DNA from 2 places in the Corynebacterium sp. S7 genome. Region 2 is predicted to be linked to the other one. Evidence: predicted binding sites of a transcription regulator. Region 2 holds the regulator's gene; the other holds the start of a gene.
What was found. The regulator LexA, encoded in region 2, represses DNA repair genes until DNA is damaged. The targets are predictions, from matches to a motif close to CGAACANNTGTTCG.
Positions count from the first base shown of each region.

Region 1: ACXZ66_RS07240 (HNH endonuclease signature motif containing protein) is a predicted target of LexA. The motif match lies at 3,499-3,512, and genes of this name have one in related genera.

Region 1 is NZ_CM136760.1:1,504,499-1,511,980, forward strand. It holds gene cmk ((d)CMP kinase) at 1-511, shown strand, start outside; gene der (ribosome biogenesis GTPase Der) at 508-2,088, shown strand; gene ACXZ66_RS07240 (HNH endonuclease signature motif containing protein) at 2,139-3,422, opposite strand; gene ACXZ66_RS07245 (class I SAM-dependent methyltransferase) at 4,083-4,871, opposite strand; gene ACXZ66_RS07250 (ABC transporter transmembrane domain-containing protein) at 4,904-6,346, shown strand; gene ACXZ66_RS07255 (ABC transporter ATP-binding protein) at 6,343-7,482, shown strand, end outside.
Region 2 is NZ_CM136760.1:1,759,879-1,767,360, reverse strand. It holds gene ACXZ66_RS08470 (PTS fructose transporter subunit IIABC) at 1-1,794, opposite strand, end outside; gene ACXZ66_RS08465 (1-phosphofructokinase family hexose kinase) at 1,831-2,805, opposite strand; gene ACXZ66_RS08460 (DeoR/GlpR family DNA-binding transcription regulator) at 2,983-3,762, opposite strand; gene lexA (transcriptional repressor LexA) at 3,937-4,620, opposite strand; gene ACXZ66_RS08450 (hypothetical protein) at 4,873-5,253, shown strand; gene nrdR (transcriptional regulator NrdR) at 5,346-5,804, shown strand; gene hrpA (ATP-dependent RNA helicase HrpA) at 5,831-7,482, opposite strand, start outside.

The DNA.
Region 1 (7,482 bases), 260 kb from region 2:
GGCTGCGGTAATCGAAGCAACCGATAGTCTGCCACTCGAAGTTTCAGACGATCCAGATTCCACCGAGGTGCTTCTTGCCGGCGAGGATGTCTCCGCTGAAATCCGGGGTGCCGAAGTGACCCGCAACGTCTCGGCCGTATCCGCTATTCCAGAGGTTCGCGAGAACATGGTTGCGCTACAGCGCAAGCTTGCCATTGATGCGCACCGCGCGATCGTCGAAGGCCGCGACATTGGCACGGTTGTCCTTAAAGACGCACCAGCCAAGGCTTTTCTCACCGCTAGCGCTGAAATCCGCGCACAGCGTCGCTTCGACCAGGACGTGGCAGCTGGGCGTGAAGCCGATTTTGACACTGTATTGGCAGATGTCCAACGCCGTGATGAACTCGATTCCTCCCGTGCGACCTCTCCATTGCGCCCTGCGGATGACGCAGAGGTGATTGATACTTCCACAATGCCGATCGACGAAGTACTGGAACGTCTGATCGCCTTGATTGAAAAGAGCGCGAAATGACCGATAAGCACAATCATTCTGATGAAGAAACTAGCTTCGTCTATGCATTCGGCGGTGGGGAAGAAGTTGACGCCGACAAGGCCTACACCGACGAAATCGTAGAAAACCCGGGCGGTGGCTGGGCAGCCGACGACTTCGACGAAGATCAGTTTGACTTCGAATTTGACGAAGACACAGACTTCGAGGATCTCACTGAAGAACAGTGGCAGGAAGTTGACGAGCAGCTCGGTATCCTTGATCCCGGCATGGTCGAGGAGGCTTTGCCCACCGTAGCTATTGTCGGGCGACCAAATGTGGGCAAGTCCACCCTGGTTAATCGCTTCTTGGGTCGTCGTGAAGCTGTTGTCGAGGACCACCCAGGCGTAACCCGTGACCGTGTCAGCTACCTCGCGGACTGGGGCGGGCGACGCTTCTGGGTCCAGGACACCGGCGGCTGGGACCCAGATGCGAAAGGTATCCACGCAGCTATCGCGCGCCAGTCCGAGGCTGCAATGCAGACCGCGGACGTGATCATTTTCGTGGTCGACTCGCATGTGGGCATTACTGAATCCGATGCAGCGATGGCGCACGAACTGCAGCGCTCGGAAGTACCGGTCATCTTGGTGGCGAACAAGTTTGAGTCGGATAACCAGTGGGCCGATGTGGCTGAGTTCTATGGACTCGGTCTCGGCGACCCTTGGCCAGTTTCCGCATTGCACGGCCGTGGTGGCGCGGACGTTCTTGATGAGGTCCTTCGCCAATTCCCTGAGGTCCCTCGCTCCGCAAATTCGATCACTGATGGTCCACGCCGCGTGGCGCTTGTTGGCAAGCCAAACGTTGGTAAGTCCAGCCTTTTGAACAAGTTGTCTAAGTCCGATCGTTCGGTTGTGGACAATGTTGCTGGTACTACGGTTGACCCAGTCGACGAAATGATCCAGCTTGACGAGCGCGTGTGGCAATTTATTGATACCGCAGGTCTGCGCCGTAAGGTTAAGACTGCTCAGGGCCACGAGTACTATGCATCGCTGCGTACCCGCAACGTCATCGAGGCCGCAGAGGTCTGCGTTGTTGTGATCGACGCTTCGCAGGAGATCACGGAGCAGGATCAGCGAGTGTTGTCCATGGTTCTCGAAGCCGGTAAGGCACTCGTCATCGCCTTTAACAAATGGGACCTGATGGACGAGGACCGCCGATACTTCTTCGACCGAGAACTCGAGGAGCAGATCGACCGCTTGCCATGGGTTTCGAAGATCAATATTTCCGCTGAGTCCGGCCGTGCTTTGCACAAGCTTGAGCCAGCTATGATTGAGGCACTGGACAACTGGGATCGTCGCATCTCCACAGGCCAGCTGAACAACTGGCTGCGTGAAGCGATCGCTGCAAACCCTCCGCCGATGAACAACAACCGTCTTCCTCGTTTGCTGTTTGCCACGATGGCTTCGACTCGACCTCCAACAATCGTGTTGTTCACCACGGGGTTCCTCGAGGCTGGGTACCGCCGCTATCTGGAGCGTAAGTTCCGTGAGCAGTTCGGCTACCATGGCACTCCAGTTCGCATTGCGGTGCGCGTACGTGAACGCCGAGGGCGGAAGCACTAACGCTTGAAAAGCTGAGTCTTTCGAATGTCGACTTTGTTCGAGGCCTAGAGTCATGCCGGGTCACCGGCAAATTCTAGGGCATCGTCGTCGAAAGAGTTTCCAGGGAACAGGAAGTTCATAGTCTTCTTCGGACCGGCGGTTGGAGTCGCCTCACGACGAATGCGCGCTGGTTGGCGCTTGTGTGATGTATACCAACTGTCGTCGGGGAAATAGAAGTGTATGTCAGCGCCATCCTTTTCAATCCTGATTAGTCCCATAGTCACCATCGTGTGGCAGGACGAACAGAGCGCGATGAGATTGTCCATGTCAGTGGCACCACCTTCGGACCATTCCGTGAGGTGGTGAATCTCTATGAAGTTGCAGTTGTTACAACCTGGCATACCGCACTGCCTTCGAGATTGTTCGAGGGCACTGTCGGCTTGATGATCAGTTGCTATGCGCCGAGTACGACCCCTATTGACGACAATCCCGTTTTCGTCTGTTAGATCAAGTTTGAAGAACCCATTTTCAATCATTCCTACGAGAAGACGGTTCGGTGCCCCAGGCTGGAAGGGTAGGAAAGCATGGCCGTCGGTTGTCATCGTGACATTGATTTGGGCACCAGGTGCGCGTTTACATTGAATCGGTTGTGATCTAGCAATGTTCAGCAAACCGCGAAGGCCAAGCAATTTATTAGCACTAGGGGTTAGGCCGAACCGTGATGGGTCAGGATGTTCAATATCATCGTAAGCTTGGTCAACGGCTTCGTCGTCGCTGAAATCATCGTCGGATAGTCCTCCGAAGTCTTCTTTAAACGAGAGCTCCCCAATTTTTATAGCGGCGAGAAAATTCGCCCCGTCGATCGGATTGAGATTGAATGATCCGACTACTCGACCATCATCGTCTACGTGATAGGTAAACCTATCTGATTGCGGCTCCGAGTCTTCTGCGGGGTCAAGCCCGCCAAGGGCAAGCCTTAATTCTGGGAGCGTTAAACCACGTGCGAGATCAAGCAAAGACGATTCATTTTCAAGCGTCATGTACTTCAAGATCAAGCGCAATGCAGAGTAACTAATTTCCCCCGAATGGAGACTCTCTGCGGCTTCATTGAATTCAAGTAGGCCCGTACCAACGTTTATGTATTCCGAGGCCGTCTGCTTGCTGATCCCATAAACCCGCATGAGCCACGCACTTGTAGATTTTGCGCCTTTTTCTTTAGCGAGGTCTCGTTTATGAAATTGGGCAATCGAAATAAGGAGTTCAGCCTTTGCATTGCGTGCTTGGATATTTGTTCGCTCAACTTCGCGAACTATTTCGTCATCCGATTGGGTATTAAGAAAATCAATGTAAGACATGGTTGTAACGCCCCCGGTGCGCCGTGCTTGACGACGAGTTGCAAGAATGTCGGTGTTTTCCGTCTATAAACAGCTTAGAACATTTGTTCCAAGAATGGAACAGTTGTGCGAAAGAATTTTTAAAATCATTTGCCTCCATACAATCCGGATCGCGGACTTTAGCCCCCTGGGCGATATTGGGCCCCTTTGTCGATGGTAGGGCTAGTCGGTCAACTGGCTAGCGGTATACCTGTCGCCTTATAGTCCGCAGTGCGGACTTTTTCAGCGCAGGCCGACCATGCAGCACAGAAATAGCTCGGTGAGGAAACAGTGAGTAACCGGCTCCTGAGGCAACATATCTATCGCCTTATAGTCCGCCGTGCGGACTTTTTTGGTACCGGTGGTTACCGCTCGTTGTGGAGATGTGACCTAGCGAGGAACTGTCGAAAGGTTGGATCCCGAGCCGGTATACCTGTCGCCTTATAGTCCGCAGTGCGGACTTTTTGTGGGAACACTGGCCGATGACGAGCCCCTAATAGGGCACGGCAGTAAACGACCGTCAGTAGGCGGGTGCCGGTGTATCTATCGCCTTATAGTCCGCAGTGCGGACTTTTTCTGCGCAAGCCCATGAAGCCCACCAGACCGAATCAAGCCGACCCACACAACCCCACACCCCAGAGACTAATCGCGCGTGTACACAAAGGCCTCGGTGCGATACGGGATAGGTAAAAGCTGCCCGGGCTGAAACTCGAGGCGATCGAAGAGGTACCACCGCAGGTTCTCCTTCATGCGGTCGCGGACCTCGGCAGAAGCTCGCAACCAGGAGGAGCGTGTCTGGGACAGTGCATACACCTGGTCGGTGGTGAGGTGCTGGATCCAGCGCATGCGGAACTCGTCGTGAAGCACCCAAGGGGGGCTGACTTCGGGATAGAAGCCCTCACGTTGGATGTCGCCGGAGCGCATAATCCGGGCGAGGCGGAGGATCCACGGATGTGAAACGTCGAGGGTGTTCCAGACAAGCAGGAGCTTGCCGCCCGGCGCGATCACGCGGTCGGCCTCTGCGGAGGCGGCTCGAGTGTCTACCCAGTGCCAGGTCTGGGCGCAGGCCAATGCATCAACAGACGCGGTGCGCAGCGCGGTGTTTTCGGCGGTCGCACGCCAGACGTGCACGGAGGGGTAGGACTCGGCGAGGACACGGGTCATGTCGGGTGAGGGGTCGCTGGCGAAAACTGTCCGGCCGGGTCGGAGCAGGGTAGAGGTCAACTTGCCGGTGCCGGCTCCGATGTCGGCGATGCGGGAGCAATCGTCGATAAGCGATGCGACCTCGGGCGGATAGGTGGGCCGCACGTCGTCGTAGACGTCCGCTCCACGACGAAATGCTGCTGCGGAATCCGCCCGATGCGCGGCATCGCGAAATGTGGGAGCGGCCTTTTGACTCGCGGGTCGGGAGAGGCTGCCGGTAGGATTCATGGTTAGTCAATTTACCCGTATGATATGCCCACATGAGTAATTTGCCTGCCCCCGATGACCCTCGGTGGCTGATTAAAACGGTCACCTCGCGCTGGCGCAGTACGGTTCCCGCCGCGATCTTGATGGCTACCGCATTCGTGTGCAACGGGTTAACTCCAGTGATTGTTGGGCGGGCCATCGATGACGCGATTGCCAGCGGAGCGCTCGATCGGCTGATTATGTGGATTGGCGTTCTCGTGGCCACATATGTGGTCAATATTATTGTGGCGTTTTACGGGCGCAGGCTGCTGATTAGCGCGACGCTGTGGGTGGGTCACGATCTACGCATGGCTGTGACAGATCGCGTGATGCATCCGCGCGGAATCGCGGGTAAGAAGCGGACGGCGGGCGAGTTGCTGTCGATAGCTTCGTCGGATACGCAACGAGTTGCGGATGCCGTGATGATGACGGTGTTTCCCGTGGCCGAGGTCGTGTCGATTATTTACGTCGGCGTGATGATGATGGCCATCAATGTTCTCCTCGGCATCGCGGTACTGGTGGGCGGGCCAATTGTGGTGGCCATCGCGCTTTATTCGGCGACGCCCCTGCGCAAGGCATCGAGTAAACGTCAAAGGGCACTGGCCGCAACCGCTGCGATGGCGACCGATGTTGTGCAAGGCCTGCGCACTCTCAAGGGCCTCGGCGCGGTGAGCACTGTGCGCGAGCGCTATAACGCAGTGTCGAACGAGGCCTACGAGCGCACCGTTGACGCGAATGCGGCACAGGCGAAGTTAAATACTGTGACCGAGGCAACGGGTTCGCTCTATGTCGTCGCCGTTGGTATCGCCGCGGGCTTTATGGCGCTGAACGGCACGATCTCGATCGGCGAACTGATCACAGTGGTCGGATTGACGCAGTTCATCATCCAGCCAATGACCATGCTGGGCAAAAACATCGCGTCGCGCTGGGCGTCGGCGCAGGCATCGGGAGCGCGCATTCGCAAGATCCTGGGAGCAGATTATTCGCTTGACGACGAAGCTACTGCCGTTCCCGCCCTAGCCGCAGGAATCACGGTCAATACTGGAGAGGCCCCCGATGAATTACTTACGGCGCCGCGGGACAGAGTCGTTGTGTCGCCGCACTCAGCCGAGCTATTTTCGGGCACCGTGCAGGACAACGTGCACCCTGATCCTGAGATCGCCCAGCACGCGTTGTGGGTTGCCGCCGCTGAGGATATCCCCGGCGGATTAGAAAAGGAGGTCGGCGAAAATGGCGGGCAGCTCTCAGGCGGTCAGCGCCAGCGTGTTGCACTGGCAAGGGCCATCGCTTCCGACCCGGAGGTCTTAGTGCTGCAGGATCCGACAACTGCGGTTGACTCGATCACCGAGCAAATAATCACCGAACGTGTTGCCGCCGAGCGCAGTGGAAGGCCGACGGTGATTTACACAGAACAGCCGGCCTGGCTGCGAGTGGCAGAGGTGGTGGAGCAGGCATGAAGTTCCCACTAGCTACTTTTGGTGAGGTCCGCCATGAACTAGGCGAGCAGCTCAAGGTCGTGCCGAACGCGCGATCGCAGAGCATCTGGGCGCTGATTCTGCTCAGCGTCGGTGCATACGCGAACGTATTGGTGCCACAGATCCTTGGTTCGGTCGTCGATATCGTGATTAATAATGGCACGGCTCGGTCGTTGTGGGAGGCTGCGGGCTGGCTGGTCGTCGCCGCATTCGTGTCGGCCGGGGCCAGCGCATTGGGATTCTTCCTTGTCTCGCGCATTGCTGAGCGAGTGATTGCCAACCTGCGCGAGTCGATGGTGGGAACCGCCCTTGGCCTCCCCGTGCACCGCGTCGAGGAGGCGGGCTCTGGCGACTTAGTCTCGCGCTCAACCGACGACGTGGCCGAATTGTCCACGGCCGTCACCGAATCCATCCCGGTCCTGGCATCCAGCGCATTCACTCTCGTGGCAACCGCGATTGCGCTGACCAGCATGGATTGGCAATTCCTCCTTGTTCCCTTGGTGGCTGCGCCGGTGTACATCATTGCGGCACGAAGGTATCTGAACGTGGCACCGGAGCGCTACGCAGCCGAGCGGGCAAGCATGGCCGAGCGTGCCCGTCGCATCTTGGAAGCCATCCACGGACGCGCGACCGTGCGGGCGTTCCGGATGGAAGAGGAGACTCACAACCACATCGAGGAATCCTCCCTCGCCGTAGTGAAAAACGGATTCAAGGCGCGTACCACTATGATCACGCTGCAGATCTGGATCTCGGTAGGCGAGGTGCTCATGCTCAGCACCGGCCTGATTGTTGGCTTCATTACAGTCAACTCCGGAGCCCTGACCGTCGGCGCAGTGACGGCAGCAATGCTGATGTTGATCCGCGTCCGTGGCCCGATCATGGGGTTGATGCGCATCCTCGACACGTTGCAATCCGGTTACGCCTCGCTTGCCCGAATCGTCGGCGTAACTGCGCATCCGCCGGAGCAAATACCCGACATTGGCGCACCTGAAATCACCGGCCAGGTTGATCTGATCGACGTGAGCTTCGCCTATGACGAGGAAGGAAAACACCTCGCTGTCGAAGACGTCAACTTGTCCATCGCTCCAGGTGAGACCGTCGCTCTGGTCGGCGCCTCT
Region 2 (7,482 bases):
CGCGGCGAACGGGATAGCGCCCTCGGAGACGAAGGAGAGACCCAGCAGCCATGCGGACTTGCCGTTTTCCTGCTCAGCTGGTGTAAACAGATTCTTGCGCAACCACGTGGCCACCGACAGTGCTATTGGTGGAACCATGCCACTGAGCATGACCGCAGCCATGATCTGGAAGCTCGCCTCGGTGCCCGCGGACAGGCCCGCGGTACCGAAGAGGTAGGCCGCCTTGTTCACCGGACCACCCAGATCGAAACACATCATCAGGCCGATGATTATGCCCAACAGCACGGCAGACGAACCGGACATAGAGCTGAGCCAATCGGTCAGACCTGTCATCAGCGCTTCCAGGGGGCGACCAAGGAATAGGTACATGACCAGGCCGACGATTAGCGAAGTCAGCAGCGGAATAATCACCACCGGCATCAGCGAGCGCAGCCAGGACGGAACCTTCCAGCTACCAATCCAATACGCCACAAGACCTGCGAGGATACCGGTAATCAGACCACCGATGAAGCCCGCGCCAAGTGCGACCGAGATAGCACCGCCGACGAAACCAGGTGCAATACCAGGCCTGCCCGCAAGCGAGTATGCCGTGTATCCCGATAGGGCGGCAACCACGAAGCTCATGGCGGCCTGGCCAATGGCGAAGAGCACCGCACCGAGGTAAAGAGCGAGACCAGAGCGATCAAAAGTAGTCAGCACGCCGTCGACCATCACATCGTGGCCTGGAAGATTTCCAATCGAGTAACCGGTGGTAATCGCCTGCCAACCGTTGGCCACGTCGTAGCCACCGACGAGGAAGCCCAGCGCCAAAAGCAAACCACCCGCGGCCACAAACGGCACCATGTAGGACACACCAGTCATCACCGCTTGCTGAATCCGCTTCGGCCAACTTTCGCCTTGCGTTGCAGTCGCACTGCCCTCGGATGCACTCGCGGCAACCCGCGGTGCGCCTGGGTTGCTTGCGGCAGCAATTGCTTCGTCGAGCATTTGGTTGGGCTCGTTAATGCCGCGTTTTACCGGAGTTTGCACGACAGGTTTGCCAGCAAACCGCGCCTTATCGCGCACGGCCACGTCGACAGCAAAAATCACGGCATCGGCGCGCTTAATCAGGGCTGGATCGAGCTGTTCACCGCCCGAGGACCCCTGCGTTTCCACATAGAGTTCCACGTCGTCGCGCGCATCCGCAGCCTGCTTCAGCGAATCAGCGGCCATATACGTATGCGCGATGCCGGTCGGGCAGGCAGTCACAGCGACGATGGTCGTTTTAGGTTTTTCGCTTTTCGACGAGTCCCCGGCCACCGCATTGGTTGTGTCAGCTACGGTTTCCTTTGGTTTCTTCTCAGCCGAGGTCACTTCAAGTACAGCGTCAACGATTTCTTGCTCTGTAGTGGCATTACGTAGCTTCTCCAAAAATGTCCCGCGCACAAGTGCCCTGGCTAGTTTGGAAAGAATCTTCATATGTTCCTTGCCGCCACCGGCAGGCGCTGCAATGAGAAACACCAACTCGGCATCGCCGTCGGGACCACCAAAGTCCACAGCTCGGCTTAACCTGGCAAATGCCAGAGTTGGAACACTTACAGCCTCGGAACGGCAGTGGGGAATGGCCACGCGACCATTGACCCCTGTGGGGGCCTGGGATTCACGCGCGAGCGCATCGGCGGCCAGCATCCCAGCATCTCTCGCGCGGCCTGCTTCGGCGACTGTCTGGGCGAGCAAGTTAATGACGCCCTCTGAGGTTGAGCCAAGATCCACGTCCAAGCTCACCAAGTCTGGGGTAATTAATGGTGCATTCATAGCCATCACTCCTTATTTGACTCGAAATAGTGGGGGTTAGTTTGTATAAGAAACTGGTGAAACGGTGGTTTCAGAGAAATTAACTAGATCTGGAGTGGGAATCTGTGTGCCGGGCAAAGACGTTGCAGCGGAACCATAGGCAACCGCGCTGCGCAGGCATTCAGCAGAGGAAAGCCCTTGTTGGCGAGCAATGAGGTAGCCAGCCAAAGAACAATCCCCGGCACCGACAGTGGAGACTACTTTGGTCGGTGGAGGAGTTGCGGCCCAGGCTCCTTCAGCAGTAATTAGGAGAGCGCCGGCCCCGCCGAGGGTGAGCACAATTTCTTGGACGCCTTGGTCTAAGAGAGGTTCTGCGGCGCTGAGTGCTGGGGCGAAGTCGCCTTCTTTTGCGGACTTTTCTATACCCAAGCCATCGTGACCGGTGAGCTGACCGAGTTCAAGGCCATTCGGCTTGATTATCGTGGGGGCCGAGCCGGGGAATCTACTCCCGAGTTCTTGAAGTGGTTGATCCGAAGTATCTACTGCAATCTGAGTACCTGGGGATTCACGATGGATAAGTTCAACGAGAGTGGCGTACCAGTCTTTAGGAGCCCCTGGTGGCAATGAACCTGCTAGGACGACAATGTCGGCATCGTGGCTCAGACTTGCAAGACGCTTCTCAATCGCCAGGATATTTTCACTGGAGAGTGTGGCGCCGGGTTCGTTGAGTTTAGTTGTGGTTCCGTCCGGTTCAGTGATGGCTGTGTTTGTTCGGACATTGCCATCTATCGGTAAAGCTTCGAAGTGCATTCCAATTGATGTGACTAGTGCAATGAAGGGATCGTTCTTTGCCGCCGGGAAAAATGCCAGTGTTTCCGTGTCAGAGAGGTAGAGCGCGTGAGCAACGTTGATGCCTTTTCCGCCTGCGCTACGCTGGGTTTTTGTCGGCCGCAAGACAGCACCGCGCGTCAATTGTTCGTCAAGACCCAGGGTGGCATCGATGCTCGGGTTGGGAGTGAATGTAAGAATCACGGTGCACCTCATTAGCGGAGTGATATCCGGAGATATTGATGGGACAAGTGGTTTGCGCCACAATGTGGACACACTAAGTATGCCCGATTGTGTCCGCTTTGCCAAGGGTTTGTGGGAATTGTGTCCAAAATCTTTCCCGGACACTCAGGAACCAATAGAAATCGGCGGGATTTTCCTCTAGGAGGCGAGGACTACTTCGATCCCACGCTCGCGAAGTTCGGAAGCAAAAGTTTCAGGCGCGTCGGTGTCCGTGATGACAACGTCAATCTGGTCAAGGGAAGCGAAGCTGACTAGATAGTCATTTCCGAGTTTCGTGGAGTCACACAGTACTACGACGTTTCGTGCGTTAGTGACCATGGAGGATTTCACTGCGGCTTCTTGGGCATCAGCCGTAGACAGGCCATGGTCGATGGTCAGTGCGTTTGTGCCGATGAAGGCCACGTCGGCCCGCATCAGCGCCAAGCTACGAAGCGCAGTATCGCCAACAACTGCCTGAGTAATGGCGCGCACACTACCTCCAAGAAGTTGGACGTTGTTTAAACCTGCACCGGAAAGCTCGAGAGCGATCGGTAGCGAATTGGTCACGATGGACCATTCATGTGATTGGGGATTTTCGGCGAGAAGATCAGCAAGGCCGTTGATGGTTGTTCCCGCATCGAGGAAGATGCTGCCACCTGAAGGCGGCAAGTAATCCAGCGCGGCCCGGGCAATTGCTGATTTTGCTGATGGGGAAGTTCTGAAACGGGTGTCCAGTGGGAATTCAGTGGTCAGAAACGATTGGCTCGCCACTGCGCCACCATGGACACGATGAACGACGCCCTCTCGGTCGAGTACCGCAAGATCTCGTCGAATGGTCTCTGCTGTGACGTCAAACTTCTGAGAGAGTTCGGTGACGTTGACGCGACCTTCGACTGCGGTCAACGAAGCAATTTGACGACGACGTTCCTCTGCATACATGGTTGGCCTTCTCGCTCTAGGGAACCGTTAAACCTCTATTCTTCCAAAGATTCATTTCCGAGTGTTTGGGAATCTGTCCGAATCCCCCCGCGAGGGTGTGAAAAATGTTGAAAGCCCCACCGAAGACGGAAAGTCTGGCGGGGCAAAGTAGCTGGGATGCTGGGGAGGGCGGGGCTAGAGACTGCGCATGACGGAGACAACCTTGCCCATGATTTCTGCTTCATCGCCCGGAATTGGCGCAAATGCGGGGTTATGAGGAAGGAGCCACACCCCCGTGGAATCCTTGTGGAATTCCTTTACGGTAGCTTCACCGTCGAGCAATGCGGCAACAAATTCGCCTTCTTCGGCAACAGGCTGCGCGCGGACAACCACCCAATCACCGTCGAGGATGCCGGCTTCGCGCATGGATTCGCCGACGACTTGCAGCATGTAGAGCTCGCCATCGCCGACTACGTCGGCGGGCATGGGGTAGTACTCCTCGACATGTTGTTCCGCCAAGATTGGGTTGCCTGCCGCAATCTGGCCCACGACCGGAATGTAATTGGTTTGCACTGACTCTGGGGGTGCTTCTTGTGCAGGCTTTTCCCGCTTCTTCAGCGGTGTTGAAGGCAGGTGGCGTAAATCAACGGCACGGGGCTTATTCGGGTCACGCCTGAGGAAGCCCTTCTTCTCCAGCTCTTTGAGCTGGTAGGCCACAGAGGAAGTGGACTGAAGGCCAGCTGCGTCACCGATCTCTCGGATGCTGGGCGCATAGCCGCGAAGTACAACGGCGTCTTGGATCACCTCAAGGATTCGCTTTTGGCGGGCGGAAAGAGTGGCCTGGTTTGGCTTCTTGTCGTCGGACTTTTTTGCGGGCATGTCTACTCCTAGTAACTAAAGCTGTCCGCGTGTGTGGCGAACCTCGTCTCGAATCCTCAAAATTAAACTTCTCCCCTCTATGTCTATCACGAAACTGCAAGTTTGTTCGACACATTCTTCTGAAGCGTGGACAAAATTTTCCCACCATGATATAAATCGAACATACGAACTATCGAACAAGTAATCGAGTTTGGTGTTCGAATGCGTCGATCATGGTGTTTATTATCAAGTTAATTCAATGGAGGAGAGACGATGACTGTACTAAATGGCAAGGTAGCACCCCGTAATCCAGCAAACCGTTCCTATGCTCAAGTTGTTCCTTCTGCTTCTACGTGGGATCTTGGCTTGCCGGGAGAGCTGAATGAAGCTGCTCGGAATTCATCAACTGTTCGAACTCTTTCGGCAAAGCGTCGAACACCTAGGCGGAATTTTGGCACCGCTGTATCGCCTGTGGCGGGGCGTGCTCAACGTATCGAAAGTCGACGCGAGCGGGGCGGAATCCTATTGGCAGGAACGTTGATGGGCATGAGCTTTATTGTCAGCGCTGCCATCGGTGGAGCGTTCGAGCCAGCAACTCCACAACCAGCAACTCCCGTAGATTATGTTGCTGAGATTTCCTCTACTGCCCGCTAACTACTTCGCCCTTAGGCCAGAGTTGACAGGCGAGTAGAATACCATCTTGTCTTGAAAGTTTCGCTCGCTGATAGAACTGGATGGCTTCCTACGTGCATTGCCCTTTCTGCCACAATGACTCTTCCCGAGTGATTGATTCCCGCATCATTGATTCAGGTACAGCGATTCGCCGTCGGCGGGAGTGCGCCTCGTGTCACGGTCGTTTTACTACTGTAGAAAAAGCCGTGCTGACTGTCGTGAAACGCAATGGTTTATCCGAGCCATTTGATCGGGACAAGCTTATTACCGGTGTACGCCGAGCTTGCCAGGGCCGTGATGTATCCGATGACGCACTCAAACGCCTCGCACAAGAAGTCGAAGAAACCGTGCGTAGCCAGGGCAGCTCCCAAATCCATGCCAATGAAATTGGCCTTGCCATTCTCGAGCCACTTCGTGCACTGGACGAGGTTGCCTACCTTCGTTTTGCCTCTGTTTACAAATCCTTCGAGAGCGCCGACGACTTTGAGTCAGAGATCCGGCTGATGCGTCGCCGTGATCGTGACTTGAATTAGGGCTCAGACTAGCGGCCGGGCACCACTTATGTGAGCTTGTCCACCATCTTTTGAATCCGGCGCTCCGATACTGGCTTCGGAGTTCCTAGCCGCTGTGCGAAAAGGCTGACTCGAAGTTCTTCGATTTGCCACATGATTTCTTTGACTTCGCGTGATTTTTCCCTGCCAGCAGGAAGTCGGTTGAGCTTTGCTTTTAGGTAGTTTTTCGTATTCGTCACTACTTCTTGGCGGTCGGCATCCTTGTCGGGGTCAATTGTCATTTCATCAAGGCGGATCTTCATTGCAGCACAATAGCGCGGTAAGTGCTGGAGATGCTGTATACCGTGCACGGTGATGGCATTTTTGGGCAACAAGAACTCCAGCTGAGCGCGCATATCGTCAATGGCGGGACCTTCCCACTTGGCTAGTTCGTCTGCCACCTGTGCGTATTCCACTAAGCCAGGAGCGATAGATACGACAGCGCGACGAACCCTTCCCGCAACCTCTGGCTTAACCTTGTTCAGCAATGCGTCGAATTCTTCCGGTTCTCGGACCGGCCCACCGTGTTCCAGCATGAGATCGCGGATCGAAGCAACACGGGCATCCTCAACTAACCCATCAGCGCCACCATGCGGGTAGTTATCTACTGCGACGCGTTGGCGCAAAGGAAGACCCTTGGTCATGGGGGCAGTCGGGACCTGAATATTCCTCAGAAGGAGAGTCAGTGTCGCGGTCATCATCGACGCATCTGCGGCAGCCTTGGTCGGGTGTACCGTAATTTTTACGCCGTCTGGGGTCGCCTCAAGCGCGGGGTATGCATCGACTGTATTCCCGTCAACCTTGGTGGAGACGATTTCAGGAACGGTGCCGAGAGTATCGGAGGTCCATTCCTCGACGGCTTTGGTTTCAGCCTTGCGTCCAGCCTTGGACATGGATGACTTAATCTGACCGGAGCGGCGTCGTTTCAGCTCTGTGAGGTTTTTATCGTGGTCGACGATGTTTCCGCGTCGGTCGATTGCAGCGTAGGTCACCTTCAGGTGAGGAGGTAGCGCATCAATGCGGAAGTCCGAACCATTAATTCCGGATCCACCCATAGAGCGCAACACCTCCGCCAGCTGATCAGTAATCCGGCCTTCGTAAGGGATTAACTTCGGTGTGGCACGTTCGGCGAAATCTGGGGCGGGTACGACAGTTTTGCGCAGAGCCTTCGGCAGCGTGCGAATGAGCTCGGTGACAAGTTCAAGGCGCAGGCCCGGTACCAGCCAGTGGAATTCTTCTTCGTCGACATTTTCCAGCAGGGGAATTGGGACAAGAACGGTCACACCATCGAAAGGATCACCGGGCTCAAATTTGTACTGCAAGTCGTAGGTGACCGAGCCTTGGTGCCACTTATCGGGAAAGTCTGTGACTGCGTCGGCGCTGTGTGCATTATCGATAAGTGCCTCTGGATTGAAGTCCAGAAAAGTGGGATCTTCTTGGCGCTTCTTCTTCCACCAAGAATCAAAATGACGTCCAGTGGTGGCAGACTCAGGAAGTTTCGCATCGTAGAACTCAAAGAGCGTTTCCTCGTCGACGACGAGCCCGCGACGGCGTACTTTGTCCTCTACCGCGGCGGCCTCGCGAAGAAGCTCCTGGTTATGCCGCAAGAACTTATGATGGGTGTCCCATTCTCCGCCAATGAGCGCGTGCCGAATAAACA